Regions from separate parts of the Actinomadura sp. ATCC 39365 genome, predicted to be linked through region 1. Evidence: riboswitches for the same ligand, from Rfam matches in the RefSeq annotation. Region 1 holds a riboswitch; each other region holds the start of a gene.
What was found. A riboswitch is a leader RNA that binds a small molecule or an ion and turns the genes downstream of it on or off. The one in region 1 is predicted to bind cyclic di-AMP.
Positions count from the first base shown of each region.

Region 1 (4,202 bases):
GCTCGACCGAGGAGCCGGGCTTCACCGCCAAGTCCGCCCGCCAGCAGCAGGAGAAGGAAGCCATCGCGCGGCACGCGGCCACCCTCGTACGGCCGGGCACCGCCGTGGCGCTCTCCGCCGGCACCACCACGTGGGCGCTGGCCCACCACCTGGTCACGGTGCCCGAGCTGACCGTGATCACCAACTCGATCCCCGTCGCCGAGGTCTTCCACCGCAACCCGCGCGCCGACCGCACGGTCGTGCTGACCGGCGGCGTGCGCACGCCCTCCGACGCGCTCGTCGGCCCCGTGGCGGTGGCGGCGATCCGCCGCCTGCACGTGGACACGCTCTTCCTCGGGGTGCACGGCATGAGCCTGCGCGCCGGGTTCACCACGCCCAACCTGCTGGAGTCCGAGACCGACAGGGAGCTGGTGGCCGCGGCGCACCGGCTGGTGGTCCCCGCCGACCACACCAAATGGAACACGGTCGGCATCAGCACGATCGCCGAGCTGACCGAGGCCGACGTGGTCATCAGCGACGCGGGGCTGCCCGAGGAAGCACGCACCGAGCTGGCCGAACGGGCCGGAGAACTGATCATCGCGGAGGGCACGCCTTGAAGCGCACCATCACCCACCTGGCAGACGGCCGAGAGCTGATCTACTTCGACCGGCGCGACGACGCCGACCGGAGCGCGATCGACCGGCGGCCGCTCGACCCGCGGCCGGTGGCCTCCGAGCTGCGCTACGACCCGCTGACCGAGGAGTGGATCGCGATCGCCGGCCACCGGCAGACGCGGACGTTCCTGCCGCCGGCCGACGAGTGCCCGTTGTGCCCGTCGTCCGACACTCGGGCGTCGGAGATCCCGGCCCACGACTATGACGTGGTGGTGTTCGAGAACCGCTTCCCCTCTTTCTCCGGAAATTTTGGGACTTATGGGGATGTCGGCGGCCTGAGTGAGGTGCGGCCGGGTGTCGGGCGGTGTGAGGTGGTCTGTTTCACCTCCGACCACTCCTCCTCCTTCTCCAGGCTCTCCAACGCCCAGGTCAGGCTGGTCATGGAGGCGTGGGCCGACCGGACGGCCGAGCTGTCCGGCATCGAGGGCGTCGAGCAGGTGTTCTGCTTCGAGAACAGGGGTGAGGAGATCGGCATCACGCTCCCCCACCCGCACGGGCAGATCTACGCCTACCCCTACGTGACCCCGCGCACCAAGCTCCAGCTCGGGGCCGCCTCGCGGCACACGGGCGGCAACCTGTTCGCCGACGTGCTGGCCGCCGAGCGGGCCGCCGGCACCCGGGTGGTGGCCGCCAACGAGCTCTGGACGGCGTTCGTGCCGGCCGCCGCGCGCTGGCCGTTCGAGGTGCACGTGTATCCGCACCGGCAGGTGCCCGACCTGGCGGCGCTGTCGGAGGAGGAGCGGGCCGCGTTCGCATCGCTGTACACCTCGGTGCTGCGGGCGCTCGACGCGCTGTTCGGGGTGGCGATGCCGTACATCTCGGCCTGGCACCAGGCGCCGGTGCGGTACGGCCGCGAGCTGGCCTACCTGCACCTGGAGCTGTTCAGCATCAGGCGGGCGCCAGGGAAGCTGAAGTACCTGGCGGGCTCGGAGTCGGCCATGGGCGCCTTCGTCAACGACGTGCTGCCGGAGGAGGCGGCACGCATGTTGCGATCACGGATTGATCACTAATTGGTTTCTCATTAAAGTCGCATGACTCGTGATCTACCACTAATATCCCGTTAGACATCGGCCATAACGGCCGTTGTACGCCTAATCCCGGGCGTGTTGCCCGGGAGCCGGGGACCCATCGCATCCGGGGTGAATCCGCGCAAGTGGTAGGGACTGCTCCCGTGCCCGAACCCGTCAGCTAACCCGGCCGGCAGAGGGAGAGGAACAACCACGTGGCGGCTTCGTCCCCCGCGAGTCTTGCCGTCGGTCTCATCACCGCCACCGCCCTGCTCGTCCATCCGGCCGCCGCGTCAGCCGCCGTCTCGGCCGCGCCCAAGCCGTCGGAGGCGCAGCTGCGGGCCCAGCTCAAGCAGCTCAACCGCAAGGTCGACAAGCTGATCGAGACGTACAACCTCAAGCGCGTCGAGCTGGCCAAGGCCCAGCAGGCCGCCACCGCGGCCCAGCAGCGGCTCACCGCCGCCGAGCAGGCGGTGGCCACGGCCGAGCAGCGGGTCGCCGAGATCGCCCGGCTGCGCTACCAGAACGGCGACACCTCCCTGCCGGCGTTCATGATGACCCCGGACGGCGGCGGCGCGGCCGTGCTCGAACAGCTCACCGCCGAGCAGCAGGCGGTCGTCGACAGCGTGGCCAAGGCCCGCGACGACCAGAAGAAGGCCGCCACGGCCGCCGCCGCGCTCGCGACGGAGCTCAAGGCGGGCACGGCGGAGGTGGCCGAGCAGCGCGACGACGCCCAGGACGTCATCGACGACATCAAGAAGAAACTCCAGGACCTTGTCCCGTTCGGGCCGGGCAAGAAGTCCGACGGGAGCTGGGCGCCCGAGCTGCCGTCCGGCTCGGACAACATCACGCCGCGCACCCAGCTGATGCGGGCGCAGGTGCGGAAGAACTTCTCGCTGCCGTACGAGGTGGGCTGCTTCCGGTCCGGCTCCAGCGGCGAGCACCCGCTCGGCCGGGCCTGCGACTTCATGATGAGCACGGGCGGCACCATGCCGAGCGCCGTCAACAACGCCCTCGGCGACCGCCTGGCCGACTGGGCGCTGAAGAACAAGGCCAAGCTGGGCGTCAAGTACGTGATCTGGAAGCAGCGCATCAACCAGGGCTCGGGCTGGCGCTCGATGTCCGACCGCGGCAGCATCACCGAGAACCACTACGACCACGTGCACATCTCGATGAACTAGCCGCGTCCGGCGGCTCAGCGGACGCCGGTGAGCTTGTCGGGGTTGGTGACCGAGTAGACGGCGGCGATCCGGTCGCCCTCGGGCGTGAGGTCGACGACGACCACGGCCAGCGGGCCGTCACCGGAGAAGACGAGCGCGCACGGGTCGCCGGCCACCCACCGGTAGCGGAGGTCCACCGCGCCCGGGGTCAGCGTCGCGGCGACGGACATGAACAGCGCGGCCACCCGGTCCCGGCCGTGGACCGGGTGCAGGCTGGTGGCGGGTCCCTTGCCGCCGCCGTCGGTCCACAAGGTCACGTCCGGCGCCAGCACCTCCAGCAGCGCGCGCAGGTCACCGCCGAGGGCGGCCGCGGCGAACCGTTCGGTCACCTCGGCGTGGACGTCGGGTTCGGTCCGGTGACGAGGACGGCGAGCATGGACGTGGCGGCGCGCACGGGCCGCGAGCTGCCGGACCGCCGCCGGCGTACGCCCGAGGATGTCGGCCGTCTCCGGATGGCTGAAGCCGAACACCTCGTGCAGCACGAAGACCGCTCGTTCCAGCGGTGACAGGGTCTCCAGCACGACCAGCACCGCCATCGACAACGACTCCCCGCTCCCGGCGGCGCCTCCGGCGTTGTCCGAGGCCGTGACCAGCGGTTCCGGCAGCCAGGCGCCGACGTAGGTCTCCTGGCGGCGGCTCAGGTCCACCCGCCGGGCCAGCGCCTGGTTCACCGCGATCCGCACCAGATAGGCCCGGACGTTCTCCACGGTTCCGGCGTCCGGCCTGCGGTGCCTGGCCGACCAGGCCAGCCACACCTCCTGCAGCACGTCCTCGGTGTCGGCGACGCTGCCGAGCATGTTGTAGACCACGGAGAACAGCAGTTCGCGGTAGCCGAGGAACTGCTCGGTGGCGGCGTCGGCCGGGTGCCGCGGGGTCGGTGTCATGGCGTGCCTCCTCATCTGTCGCAACCGAAGAGTCCCGTCGCGCGGCGATTGTGACATGACCGCATCAAGCGTGATCTATGCCACTCATGTCACAGTTCCCGGACGGTTGCCCCTCTGTGGTGGCGTCACGACTCACAAGGGAGAGCTTCGATGCGTACATTGATCCGCGACGTCAGGGTGTTCGACGGCGAGCACACCATCGCGACCGCCGACGTGCTGATCGAGGACGGTCTCATCGCCGCTGTCGGCACCGGCGCGGACCACCCGGCCGATGCCGAGGTGGACGGCACGGGCCGGACGCTGCTGCCCGGCCTGATCGACGCGCACACCCACGTGTTCGACGGCAGCCTGGCCCAGGCCCTGCGGTACGGGGTCACCACCGAGCTCGACATGTTCTGCCTCCCGCAGCTCCTCGCCGGGCAGCGGCGCCTGGCCGCC
Region 1 is NZ_CP184335.1:3,342,239-3,346,440, reverse strand. Features, by position in the region: gene ACNF49_RS16685 (DeoR/GlpR family DNA-binding transcription regulator) at 1-596, shown strand, start outside; gene galT (galactose-1-phosphate uridylyltransferase) at 593-1,663, shown strand; cyclic di-AMP (ydaO/yuaA leader) riboswitch at 1,732-1,870, shown strand; gene ACNF49_RS16675 (coiled-coil domain-containing protein) at 1,876-2,841, shown strand; gene sigJ (RNA polymerase sigma factor SigJ) at 2,856-3,764, opposite strand; gene ACNF49_RS16665 (amidohydrolase family protein) at 3,915-4,202, shown strand, end outside.

Region 2 (4,202 bases), 4.0 Mb from region 1:
GCGCGCGGCACGACCACGGTGTCCGGGCCGAGCAGCCCGGCGTGGTGGGCCTCGACGGCGCACAGCATCTGGAGCGGAGACTCCACCCAGGCCGACGCCTGTCTCACCACTCTGTTTCCCCCAGCCGGTGGATGGCCTTGCACGACCCGCCTCAAGGTAGCCCGGCCTGCTTAAGCCGCAAGAAACGACATGTGAACAATGGAGGGTATGAACTCGCTGATGCTCAACACCGACGGTGTGCAGATACCACAACTCGGCTTCGGCGTCTGGCAGGTCTCTGCCGACGACGCCGAGCACGCGGTGGGGACCGCGCTGCGCGCCGGATACCGGCATGTCGACACCGCCGCCGCCTACGAGAACGAGGAGGGCGTCGGCCGCGCCGTGCGCGCCGCCGGGCTGCCGCGGGAGAAGGTGTTCGTCACCACCAAGCTGTGGAACGCCGACCACGGGCGCGCCGAGCAGGCCTTCGACGAGAGCCTGGCCCGCCTGGGCCTCGACTACGTAGATCTTTTCCTGATCCACTGGCCGGCCCCGGAGCAGGACAGGTACGTGCAGGCCTGGCGGGCGCTGGAGAAGATCTACCGGGACGGCCGGGCCAAGGCCATCGGGGTCTCCAACTTCACCGTCGCCACCCTGACCCGGCTGATGGACGAGACCGACATCACGCCATCGATCAACCAGATCGAGCTCCACCCGTACTTCCAGCAGCGCGAGATGCGGGCCTTCCACGAGGCCAACGGCATCCTGACCGAGGCGTGGAGCCCGCTCGGGCAGGGCAAGGGGCTGCTGGCCGACCCGGCGCTGCGCGTGCTGTCGGAGAAGTACGGCAAGACGCCCGCGCAGATCGTGCTCCGCTGGCACCTGCAGCTCGGCAACGTGGTGATCCCCAAGTCGGTCACGCCGTCGCGGATCGAGGAGAACATCGACGTGTTCGACTTCATCCTCGACACCGAGGACATGGCGGCCATCGGGGCGATGAACGCGGGGCGGCGAATCGGGCCCGACCCCGACTCGTTCAACCTGACCTGAGCGCTCTACGATCTCGGTCGTGCGAGATTTCACCTGGGGAATAGCGGCGACCGGCGGCATCGCGCGTACCGTGGGGGCGGCCATCGTGGCCGAGCCCGGCATGCGGGTGGCCGCCGTCGGCTCGCGGAGTCCGCTCAGGGCGCGGGCGCTGGCCGACGAGCTGGGCGCGGAGTCGGCCTACGGCTCCTACGAGGCGCTGTGCGCCGATCCGGCCCTCGACGCGATCTACGTCGCCACGCCGCACGCCCAGCACCTGGAGGTGGCCGAGGCCGCCATCGCGGCGGGCAAGTCGGTGCTGTGCGAGAAGCCGCTGGCGGCCGACGTGGCCGACGCCGAGCGCATGGTGGCGCTGGCCCGCGCGGCCGGGGTCTTCCTCATGGAGGCCATGTGGATGCGCTTCAACCCGCTCATCCAGCAGGTGGCGGCCGATCCGCGCTTCGGTGAGATCCGGTCGGTGCGGGCCTCGTTCGGCTTCGCGCTGCCCTACGACCCCGCCCACCGGTTGTGGGCGCCGGAGCTGGGCGGCGGGGCCCTGCTCGACCTGGGGATCTACCCGTTCGGGCTGGCCCAGCTGCTGCTCGGCATGCCCGCGGAGCTGCGCATGGCCGGCTCGCTGGCGCCCAGCGGCGTCGACGCCGAGGCCGGCGGGCTGCTGCTGTACCCGGACGGGCGGCGGGCCCTGGTGGACGTGTCGCTGCTGGCGCATCACGCCAACGACGCGAGCGTGGTGGGCACGTCGATGCGGGCCGACATCCTGGCGCCGTTCTGGGCGCCGCGGCGGGTGCTGCTGTCCGGGCCGTCGATGGAGACGGAGGAGCTGGTGCTCGACCCGGCCGACAACGGTTACGCGGGTGAGCTGCGCGAGGTGCGCGCGGCCACGATCGAGGGCCGGACGGAGAGCGCGGTCATGCCGCTTGACGAATCCCTTGCCATGATGGGGCTTCTGGCCGAGGCGAGGGCCCAACTCTCCTAGCTGGACCTTTAGGCACTTGCCTTGCTCTTGCCCGATGTATTACCTTGTGGGGCATCTCGCGGCAGACGTCCGGTTTGTCCGGCTTTGTCCAACCATCGCAAGACATTTCACAGGATCGTCCTGTGACCGCTGAATCCGCCTCCGGGCGGAACCGGGGACCCACGTCCTTTGGGGTGAATCGGCACTTCGGTGCCGTAGGGCAGCTTCCACGTCCGAACCCGTCAGCTAACCCGGTAAGCGGCATGGAAGCAAGGAGTAATGCCCTCGATGGCCAAGCACCGTCCCATCCGTGCCCCGAAGATCAACTACGCCCACGCCGCGCTCGGCGCGGCCATCCTCGCCTCCGCCATCGGCGGCCACGCCCCCGCCGCCGCCGCCGACAGCACCGGCCCCGCCGCCGCGACCGGCCACTCGGCCGTCGCGCCGCAGGCCGCCGCCCAGACCCGCAAGGCGGAGGAGACCCAGGTCAACGTCACCGCCGAGCAGGTCCTGGCCATGGCCAAGTCCCAGGTCGGCACCTCCGAGAACGCCTACGGCGGCGGCACCAAGTTCCAGAAGTGGTACGCCGACTCCAAGCGCGCCGCCGAGACCATCGCCCGCGACGGCGGCACCCGCGCGATGTACCTGAACGCGCCCTGGTGCTCGATCTTCGTCTCCTGGGTCGGCGAGCAGACCGGCGCCCGCCCGCAGGTCGGCTGGGACGCCTGGACCGTGGCCCACGCCAAGTGGTTCGCCGCCAACGACCGCTGGGGCGCCGAGGCCAAGCCCGGCGCGGTGGTCTTCTTCTCCTGGGGCGGCAGCAAGAGCCTGGACTCCATCCAGCACGTCGGCTTCGTCGTCAAGGACAACCACGACGGCACGATCTCCACGATCGAGGGCAACACCGGCAACGGCAAGGTCGAGGAGCGCGTCCGTCCGAAGTCGCAGGTCGTCGGCTACGGATACCCCCAGTACGCGAGCTGACCTCCCCCGCTCCGAGCGCGCGTCCCGCACGAGGGACGCGCGCTCGCCGCGTCTCAGGGCCGGACCGCCACCAGCGAGTAGAGGATCGGCAGGTGCGAGTCCCCGAACGGGAACCGGTACCGGCCGTCCGCGCCCTCGGACAGCAGGCCGCGCGGGTCGATGTCCGTCTCGACGTGCTCGCCCAGCTCGGCCACCGTGAGCCCGGCCCGCGCCGCCGCCGTGACGATCTCGCCCACCGAGTACGGGTACTCGACCGCCTCGTGGGCCTCGGTCACCACTCCGGCGTCGGCGTACGTGCCGGTCACCGTCTCCCGGTGGGCCTGGCCGCCGCCGTAGGGCCAGTCGGCCACCAGCGGGTCGAGCGAGGCCACCGTCTGGTAGGCCGGATGCAGGTCGACCAGCACCAGCCGCCCGCCGGGCCGCAGCGCCATGGCCGCGCCGCGCATCCAGGCGCCCAGGTCGCCGATCCAGCACAACACGCCGTACGTGGCCACCGCCACGTCGAAGCCGCCGGCCAGCGACTCCGGCAGCCGCTGCGTGTCGGCCTCCACGAACGTGGCCGCCAGCCCGGCCCTGGCCGCCAGGTCTCGGGCGCGCGCGACCGCCACCGGGGAGAAGTCAACGCCGGTCACCCGCGCTCCGAGGCGTGCCCAGCTCAGCGTGTCCAGGCCGAAGTGGCACTGCAGGTGGAGCAGGTCCCGGCCGGCGACGTCGCCGGCCAGGCGGCGTTCGAGCGCGTAGAGGGTCTGCCGGCCGGCGAGGAAGGCGTCGACGTCGTAGAACCGGTCGGCCGAGGTGGAGCCGTGGACGCGGGCGCGCTCGTCCCAGAGGGCCCGGTTGGGGACGGGGGCGTCTTGTGCGGGTCGGGGCATGGGGCGAGGATGGCACATCGGCCAGGCGGCCGCACGACCGGTACGGTGCCCTGGGAACGGACGGGCCCGCGTGTCGATCCGGCCGGCGCCCGTTCGACGCTTCGGCGAGGCCGGCTCCGCCCGGGGGCCGCGGACGGAAGGGACGTGCAGGATGAAATTCATGATCGTCGGCAGGGGCAACGCGGAGACCGAGGCCGGGGCGCTGCCCAGCCAGGAGCTCGTCGACAACATGCACGCCTACAACGAGGCGCTGGCCAAGGCGGGGGTGCTGCTGGCCGCCGAGGGGCTCTACCCGAGCTCGCAGGGCGCGCAGATCGCCTACAGCGGCGGCCGGGCCACGGTGATCGACGGCCCGTTCGCCGAGG
Region 2 is NZ_CP184335.1:7,339,809-7,344,010, forward strand. Features, by position in the region: gene ACNF49_RS35790 (hypothetical protein) at 1-107, opposite strand, end outside; gene ACNF49_RS35795 (aldo/keto reductase) at 208-1,029, shown strand; gene ACNF49_RS35800 (Gfo/Idh/MocA family protein) at 1,049-2,002, shown strand; cyclic di-AMP (ydaO/yuaA leader) riboswitch at 2,120-2,257, shown strand; gene ACNF49_RS35805 (CHAP domain-containing protein) at 2,270-2,965, shown strand; gene ACNF49_RS35810 (class I SAM-dependent methyltransferase) at 3,019-3,837, opposite strand; gene ACNF49_RS35815 (YciI family protein) at 3,998-4,202, shown strand, end outside.
Region 2: another riboswitch for cyclic di-AMP. It lies ahead of ACNF49_RS35805 (CHAP domain-containing protein); the one in region 1 lies ahead of ACNF49_RS16675 (coiled-coil domain-containing protein).

Region 3 (4,202 bases), 710 kb from region 1:
CCGGCTCTCCGACCAGCACGGCAGGAAGCCGCTGCTGCTCGTCGGGATGTCGGTGTTCGTCGCCGGATCGGCGTTGTGCGGGCTCGCCCAGGACATGACCCAGCTCATCGCCTTCCGCGCCGTGCAGGGGCTGGGCGCGGGCGCGTTGTTGCCGCTGTCGCTGGCCCTGGTGATGGAGATGTTCCCGCCCGGGCGCAACGGCGCCCGCGTGCAGGGCGCACTCGGCGGCGTGATGGCGTTGACGTACCTGGCCGGGCCCTTCCTGGGCGGGTTGTTCACCGACCACGCGAGCTGGCGGTGGGCCTTCTACGTGAACGTGCCGCTCGGGATCGTGCTGATCGCGATCGTGGTGCTGCGGCTGCCGTTCCGTCCGGGCACCGGCGGCGGGGGCCGGCCGGACTACGCGGGCATCGCGGTGTTCGGCGTGGCCATCAGCGCCCTGCTGCTCGGCCTGACCGAGAAGGGCCTGGACGGCAACTCCTGGACGTCCCCGCCCGTGGCCGGGCCGGTCCTGCTGGCGCTGGTCCTGCTGGTCGTGTTCGTGCTGGTCGAGCTGCGGGCGGCGAACCCGATCATGCCGATGCACCTGTTCCGGGACCGTACGTACACGCTGGTCAACGCGAGCTCGTTCTTCACCGCCTTCTGCATGTACGCCGGCGTGGTGTTCCTGCCGCGCTACTTCCAGCAGGCGCTGGGCGTCAGCGCCACCGAGTCCGGGCTGAGGATCTACCCGATGACGCTGGCCATGGTGGCGGGCAGCGCTCTCATGGGCACGCTGATGTCCAGGACACGCACGTACAAGCCGTGGCTGGTCGGGGCGCCGTTCCTGCTGGTGGCCGGCAGCCTGCTCTGCCTGAACCTCACCGTGCGCACCGACGGCCTGCTGCTGGCCGGATGGATGGCGCTGCTCGGGCTCGGCATGGGGCCGATGTTGTCGGGGCTGACCGTGGCCGTGCAGCAGGCCGTCGAGCCGCGGTACATCGGCACGGCCTCGGCCAACCTCACCTTCTTCCGGCAGATCGGCGGCTCGGTGGCGCTGGCGCTGGCCGGCACCGCGTACACGTCGGTCATCACCACGGACGCGCCCGTGCACGGGCTCGCGGCCGCGCACGCCTCGGCGGCGGCCGTGGTCATCCCGTCGCTGGGCGTGGCGGGCGCGACAATCGCCCTGGTCGCGCTGGTGATGATGCCCGGCAGGCGGCTGGAGCGGACGCCCGCCGCGGAAAGCAGAGTGGAGGCCGGTTTCGCGTCGTAAGCGACGTCGTGCGAAGCTGTGGATGTCCCCAGAACCAGGAGGTCCTCATGGCGGAAACACCGGAGCCGGAAGTCAGCGAGACTCCCGAGGACGAGATGAAGCGCAAGTTCCGCGAGGCGTTGGAACGCAAGCGCGGGCAGCAGGCCGACTCGGCCGCGGGTGGCAGGGGCGTGGACCCGTCGAAGATCCACGGGGCGCACGGTCCGGCAGCGAGTAAAAGATCCTTCAGGCGCAAGAGCGGCGGCTGAAAGGCCCGATTTCGCAGGGGGTACGGCATGCCGTGCCCCCTTTCTCTTTACCTCGATAGGTAGATCTTTACCCGGTTCATGACGATTCGTTTGTATTTGTCCGAATCTCTGGGTACCGTCTTAACCAATTACCAGCTGGTGGCGTAGTCCCTACCAGGAGAGGGACGACAGCTGGCGCCGAATCCCGACATGTCGGGAACCGGGGACCCATCTCATTGGGGTGAATCCGGCCATGTGCCGGTAGGGCATCTCCACGCCCGAACCCGTCAGCTAACCCGGTAGGCGAGATGGAGAGGACTTCACGCATGTACCACCTCGTCGTACCCCCGGACAGTGTAGTGACGACCGCCTGCTGAGCGGTCTCTTCCCTGACTTCCCCCACGCGCCGCGTAACCACCTTTTCGGCGCTCTGCCCGGTTACGCACCGTAGTCACGCGCGTTCCCCCTGTCCCCTCGCGAAGGACTTCACTGCTTCATGTCTCGATTTGGCCTGCGCTCTCTCGCTCTGCTGTCCGTGTCCGCCCTGGGCGCGCTGACGATCTCCGCCACCGGCGCCCACGCCGACACCGGCGACGACCAGAAGATCCTGCTCAAGGGTTCCACCAAGGCCTCCTACTTCTGGGACGACTCCTCCGGCCGCGCCGGCGACACCGGTCTCCCGGCCAGCGGCAAGCCCATGCAGAAGGGCCTGGCCGCCAGCCCGAGCTGGCCCCTCATGACCGAGGGTTACGTGACCTTCAACGGCAAGAAGATGCCGTTCTTCGTGGGCGACCGCGGCCCCGGCGAGCCCTCCAACCGTGGCGTCATGCTCGACCTCGACGCCAAGACCTTCGCCGAGCTGACCGGCGGCACGTTCAACCCCGACACGCTCGGCGTGGACGGCAACGGCGGCCGCGGCCACATCAAGATCGACTACGTCATCACCAAGTGGGGCGAGGGCAAGGGCAAGAAGAACTACCCCGTGGCCTTCTCCAGCGGCGCGTGGGGCAGGTACGACGCCAACCCGGCCGAGCCCCCCAAGGTGCTGGCCGAAAAGCCCGCCGAGGACGCGGCCGGTTCCGCCGGCGGCCAGGTCGGGAAGACCGTCGCGATGGGCGGCACCGTCATGGCCGGCGTGCTGGTGCTGGCCGGCGGCGGCGTGGTGCTCGGCGGCGAGCGCCTGCGCAAGCTGCTCAACGACTGATCTCCGAACAAACCGCTCTTTACGCCTCGCGACCAGAATGACATTCTGGTCGCTGTGATCCAGCGCGCAGCCGCCAACGGCATCGAGATCGCCTACGAGAGCTTCGGCTCACCCGCGGGCCGGCCCCTGCTGCTCATCATGGGACTCGGCGCCCAGCTCATCCACTGGGACGACGAGTTCTGTGAACTCCTGGCCGAGCAGGGCCACCACGTCGTCAGGTTCGACAACCGCGACGCGGGCCTGTCCACCCATCTCCACGACGAGGGCGTCCCCGCATGGGGTGCGCCCTCGCCGTACGTGCTGGACGACCTGGCCGACGACAGCGCCGGGCTCATGGACGTCCTGGGCCTGCCCGCCGCGCACGTCGTCGGCGCCTCGATGGGCGGGATGATCGCCCAGGCGCTGGCCATCCGGCACCCCGCCCGCGTGCTGAGCCTGACCTCGATCATGTCCACGCCCGGTCCGCAGGCGGCCCCGCCGACCGAGGCGGCCGCCGCGGTGCTCTTCGCCAAGCCCGCGACCGACCGCGAGACGGTCGTCGCCGGCGCGCTGACGACCTGGGCCGTGCTCGGGTCCCCCGGCTGGGAGCTGGACCGCGAACGCGTCACCAGGCTGGCCGGGCTGGCCTTCGACCGCTGCCACGACCCGGCCGGCACGGCCCGCCAGCTCGCCGCCATCATGGCCTCCGGCGACCGCACGTCCGCGCTGGGCGGGCTGAAGGTGCCCGCGCTGGTCATCCACGGCGAGGACGACCAGCTCGTGCCGCTCGCCGGCGGACGGGCGACGGCCGCCGCCATCCCGGACGCCCGCCTGGTCACCTACCCCGGCATGGGCCACGACCTGCCCCGCCCCCTCTGGCCCGCGATCGTCGCCGAGATCGCCGCCCACACCGGCTCCGCGGCGCCCGCACGGCCGGAGCCCGCCGCGTAGCCGCCCGCGGAGCCCCGCGGAGCCGTGGCCGGTCAGAGCTCCAGCTTCTCCTCGATGACCTTGAGCATGTGCCGGGCCAGGGCCAGGTTGGCCCGGTTGCGGTCGAGGGCGAGGTAGAGGAACAGGCCCTTGCCGCTGCGGCCGGTCAGCGGGCGGATGATGTGGTACTGGGCGGTCAGCGTGATCAGGATGTCCTCGATGCCGTCCTTGAGGCCCAGCGAGTCCATCGTGCGCAGCTTGGCCTTGATGACCTCGGTGTTGCCCGCCGCCGCGACCTGCAGGTCCAGCTCCTTCGAGCCGCCGAGCGTGCCGAGCGCCATGCCGCTGCCGTGGTCGACGATCGCCGCCCCGATCGTGCCGTCGATGCTCATCATCTCCTTGAGGGAGACGTCCATGCCTGCCATGCTTTCCTCCGCTTCGGTGGGGATGGTCAGTGTTTGCGTGCCACGGCGGCCACGGAGGCCGCCGTCTTCCTGCCCTCCAGCCGGAGGAGCCCGACGTTGGCGCCGGGTCCCGCCAGGACCGTGAGGACGATCGTGGGGCCCGCGGCGTAGAAGGCCGCGAACCCTGCGGTGCCGGACACGAG
Region 3 is NZ_CP184335.1:2,627,676-2,631,877, forward strand. Features, by position in the region: gene ACNF49_RS13205 (MDR family MFS transporter) at 1-1,255, shown strand, start outside; gene ACNF49_RS13210 (DUF5302 domain-containing protein) at 1,303-1,503, shown strand; cyclic di-AMP (ydaO/yuaA leader) riboswitch at 1,669-1,803, shown strand; gene ACNF49_RS13215 (hypothetical protein) at 1,979-2,686, shown strand; gene ACNF49_RS13220 (alpha/beta fold hydrolase) at 2,741-3,616, shown strand; gene ACNF49_RS13225 (hypothetical protein) at 3,649-4,020, opposite strand; gene ACNF49_RS13230 (roadblock/LC7 domain-containing protein) at 4,047-4,202, opposite strand, start outside.
Region 3: another riboswitch for cyclic di-AMP. It lies ahead of ACNF49_RS13215 (hypothetical protein); the one in region 1 lies ahead of ACNF49_RS16675 (coiled-coil domain-containing protein).

Region 4 (4,202 bases), 6.2 Mb from region 1:
CTGGATGGCGTTGTCGGTGTAGAAGCCGGGGACCGGGATCTTGTCCCAGGTGGTGAGCGGCGAGTGCGGGGCGGTCGGGCCCTGCGCGTCCCAGCCGCCGAAGAAGTCGTACGTCATGACGTTGTACCAGTCGACGTACTGGGCGGCGCCGCCGTAGTCGGCCGCGTCGATCTTGCCGCCGTCGTTGCCGTCGGCGGTGATGGCCGCGGTGACGAGGTTGTTCGCGCCGAAGCGCGAGCGCAGCGCCGACATCACGTTCTTGAACGCCGCCGCGCCGCTGGTGTCACAGGTCAGGCCGCAGGCGTTCGGGTACTCCCAGTCGATGTCGATGCCGTCGAAGACGTCGGCCCAGCGGGGGTCCTCCACCAGCTTGTAGCAGGAGTCGGCGAAGGCCGTCGGGTTCTGCGCCGCCTGGCCGAAGCCGCCGGACCAGGTCCAGCCGCCGAAGGAGAAGAGCACCTTCAGGTTGGGGTACTTCTTCTTCAACTTGCGCAGCTGGTTGAAGTTGCCGCGCAGCGCGCCGTTGTCCCAGGTGTCGGCGACGCCGTCGACGCTCTCGCCCGCCTGGTAGAAGCGGTCGTAGTCGGCGTAGCTGTCGCCGATCGTGCACTGCCCGTTCTGCACGTTGCCGAACGCGTAGTTGATGTGGGTCAGCTTGGCCGCCGAGCCGCTGGTGTCGATGTTCTTGACGTGGTAGCCGCGCTGGTAGATGCCCCACTGGACGAAGTAGCCCAGCACCTTGTTGCCGCCGCCACCGCCGCCGCCCGTGGTGGTCGCGGTGATCTGGTTGCTGTCGGCCGAGCGGTTGCCCGCCGCGTCACGCGCGCGCACGGTGTAGTTGTACGACGTGTTGGCGCTGAGGCCGGTGTCGGTGTGCGAGGTGCCCGTGACGGTGGTGACCAGGGTGCCGCCGCGGTAGATCTCGTAGCCGGTGACCGCCACGTTGTCGGTGGAGGCGTTCCAGGCCAGCGAGACGCTGCTGTTGCTGACGCCGGTCGAGCGCAGGTTGCCGGGGACCGACGGCGGGGTCTTGTCGTCGCCGCCACCGCCGCCGGTGGTCGTCGCGGAGATCTGGTTGCTGTTGGCCGAGCGGTTGCCCGCCGCGTCACGCGCGCGCACGGTGTAGCTGTAGGCCGTGTTCGCGGTGAGGCCGGTGTCGTTGTACGTGGTGCCCGTGACGGTGGTGACCAAAGTGCCGCCGCGGTAGACCTCGTAGCCGGTCACGGCCACGTTGTCGGTGGAGGCGTTCCAGGCCAGGGCCACGCTCGTGTCCGTGACGCCGGTCGAGCGCAGGTTGCCCGGCACCGACGGCGCGGTCGTGTCGCTGCCGCCGCCACCGGAGACCTTCCACAGCGCCGCCACGTTCGGCGGCTCCCAGCCGGGCTGGGAGGTGTGCGCCTGGAGGCAGACGTAGTCGACGCCGTTGTAGGTGACGACCGTGCCCGCCGTGTAGGCGGTCCACGGGGCCCAGGCCGCCGCGTACGCCACCGTGCTGGCGGAGGCGAGCGCTGGGGCGGCCACGGCCGCGGTGAGGGGCAGGGCCAATGCCGCCATTCCCGCCAGGACCTTGCTCAGAATGGTGTGTTTCATGTCGCTCCGACATCCGTTGGGGGGTGTGTGGGGAGTGGGATGGGAGACTTCTGGGGAAACTATTAGGAAAGTTTCCTTTAAGTTGTGAATCGACGGTAGCCTCTGCCTGGGGGAGCGTCAATACTCATCGGTCAGGTGTCCGTAATCGTGCCGGTCAGACCCTGGACGCGCCCGTTCACGACGGGATAACGGTTCAGGAACGGGGGCTGACGGCGGGGTGAGCCGTGGCTCAGCATTGGAGCGTGGCAGGAATCTCCGCCTGGCGGCGGACGCCCACGCGACGCGGGCCCTACGTGGTCCGCGCGGTCGCGGAGTTACGGTCCTGGCCGTCGCTGAACGTCAGCGGCACCGGTCAGCAGGTCACCTTCGCCGTACACGGAACCGAGATCCTGCGCCTGGCCGGCCGGGACGAGATCCACGTACGGCTCACCGCCCCCGCCATCGGCCGCCTGGAGCCGTACCTGCGGGCGTGCGACCAGGTCCATGCCTGCCGCGACCGCGCCTGGGTCGCCGTGCAGGTCGACGCGGAGCCCGATCTGGAATTGTTGCTGGCCCTCACGAGCGTGGCGATAAAGGCGCACGTGGCGTGAACCGATTCGGTGCGTAGCGTTTCTCCCACGCACCGTCGAATTCAATGCCGCCATTTGCCTGGGAATTACTCGCCGGGTAGCTTGCTTGTACACAGCCGAACGGGGAGTCGTCCCAGGTAGGGATGGCATTGCCTGGGAATTACCCAAGCTCGACCCGTGTTGTACAGAGTCGATGCGGACATCTCCGCATCCGGGCGTCGCACATATACCTTCAGGCCCTTTCCCGGGCCCGGGAAGACGATGCGTCAGCCCTTTCGCCTGACCAAGAGACCGCTGAATCCGCCTGTGCGCGGAACCGGGGACCCATGTGTCCAATGGGGTGAATCGGCACCGTGGTGCCGTAGGGCAGCTTCCCGCCCGAACCCGTCAGCTAACCCGGCAAGCGGCACGGAAGCGCAAGGAGTAACACCCTCATGGCCAAGCACCGTCTTCACCGTGCCTACAAGCTCGACCTCGCCAAGATCGCCCTCGGCGCGACCGCCGTCGCCGGCGTGCTCGGCACGCACGCGGCAGTGAACGCCGACACCACCACCGCCCACACCGCCACCCAGACCGCCAAGGTCGCCGGCGTGGCCGCCCAGCCGCACGTCGCGCAGAACCGCGCCGCCGACGAGAGCGCCAAGGGCAAGGTCAACGTCACCGCCGCCCAGGTGCTGGCGACGGCCCGCGCCCAGGTCGGCACCTCCGAGGACGCCAACGGCGGCGGTACCAAGTTCCAGAAGTGGTACGCCGACTCCCAGCGCGCCGCCGAGACCGCCGCGCGTGACGGCGGCAACCGCGCCATGTACCTGAACGCCCCCTGGTGCTCGATGTTCGTCTCCTGGGTCGGCGAGCAGACCGGCGCCCGCCCGCAGGTCGGCTGGGACGCCTACACCGTGAGCCACGCCAAGTGGTTCGCCGCCAACGACCGCTGGGGCACCGAGGCCAAGCCGGGCGCCGTCGTCTTCTTCTCCTGGAGCGGCAGCAAGAGCCTGAACGACATCCAGCACGTCGGCTTCGTCGTCAAGGACAACGGTGACGGCACGATCTCCACGATCGAGGGCAACACCGGCAACGGCAAGGTCGAGCAGCGCGTCCGCCCGACCTCCCAGGTCGTCGGCTACGGCTACCCGTCGTACGCCGCCTGATCCTGCGACGCGAAAAGAGCGCACTCCCCGCGGGGGGTGCGCTCTTTTCGCGTTCAGGGCCGCCGGTGCCGGTGGACCAGGGTCGCCGCGGCCTGCCCGGCCGAGCGGGCCGCGCCCGGCTGCTGCGAGATCATCGCGGTCACCGTGGCGCCGTCGATCAGGGTGAGCAACTGCTCGGCGAGCAGGGCGGGGTCGCCGGCTCCGGCCTCCTCGGCGAGCGAGCGCAGGTAGGCGCGCAGGCGCTCCTTGTGCTCGCGCACCGCGGTACGGACGTCCGCCGAACCGGCGCCCAGCTCGGCGAAGGCGTTGGCGAACCCGCAGCCGCGGAAGTCGTCCTCGGTGAACCAGCGTTCCAGCCACGTGAAGACCGCCGGGATGCGGTCGCCGGCGTCGGCCACGTACGCGGTGAGTGAGGTCATCCAGCGTTCGTCGCGTCGCCGCAGGTAGGCCACGACCAGCGCCTCCTTCGACGGGAAGCACTGGTAGAGGCGTTTCAGCGAGACGCCGGAGGCGGCCCGGATCTCGTCCATGCCGACCGCCTGCACCCCGCGGCGGTAGAAGAGGTCGCCCGCGGCGTCCAGCAACCGCTGCTCGTGATCCATGACACCCCTCCAGGTGCTTGCCGCGGAGAACGATCGTTCTCTACGCTATCGCACAACCCGGGAGAACGACCGTTCTCTCGATCGGAGAGGACATCTCATGACACGCCCGCCCGTTCCGCCGTTCACCGAGGAGACCGCCCGGATCAAGGTCCAGGCCGCCGAGGACGCCTGGAACACCCGCGACCCCGAGCGCGTCGCGCTCGCCTACACCGAGGACTCCGTGTGGCGCAACCGCGGCGAGTTCGTCACCGGCCGCGCCGAGATCGCCGGGTTCCTGCGCCGCAAGTGGGACC
Region 4 is NZ_CP184335.1:9,552,293-9,556,494, reverse strand. Features, by position in the region: gene ACNF49_RS45725 (glycosyl hydrolase family 18 protein) at 1-1,590, opposite strand, end outside; gene ACNF49_RS45720 (luciferase domain-containing protein) at 1,833-2,180, shown strand; cyclic di-AMP (ydaO/yuaA leader) riboswitch at 2,442-2,580, shown strand; gene ACNF49_RS45715 (CHAP domain-containing protein) at 2,594-3,307, shown strand; gene ACNF49_RS45710 (TetR/AcrR family transcriptional regulator) at 3,361-3,909, opposite strand; gene ACNF49_RS45705 (nuclear transport factor 2 family protein) at 4,007-4,202, shown strand, end outside.
Region 4: another riboswitch for cyclic di-AMP. It lies ahead of ACNF49_RS45715 (CHAP domain-containing protein); the one in region 1 lies ahead of ACNF49_RS16675 (coiled-coil domain-containing protein).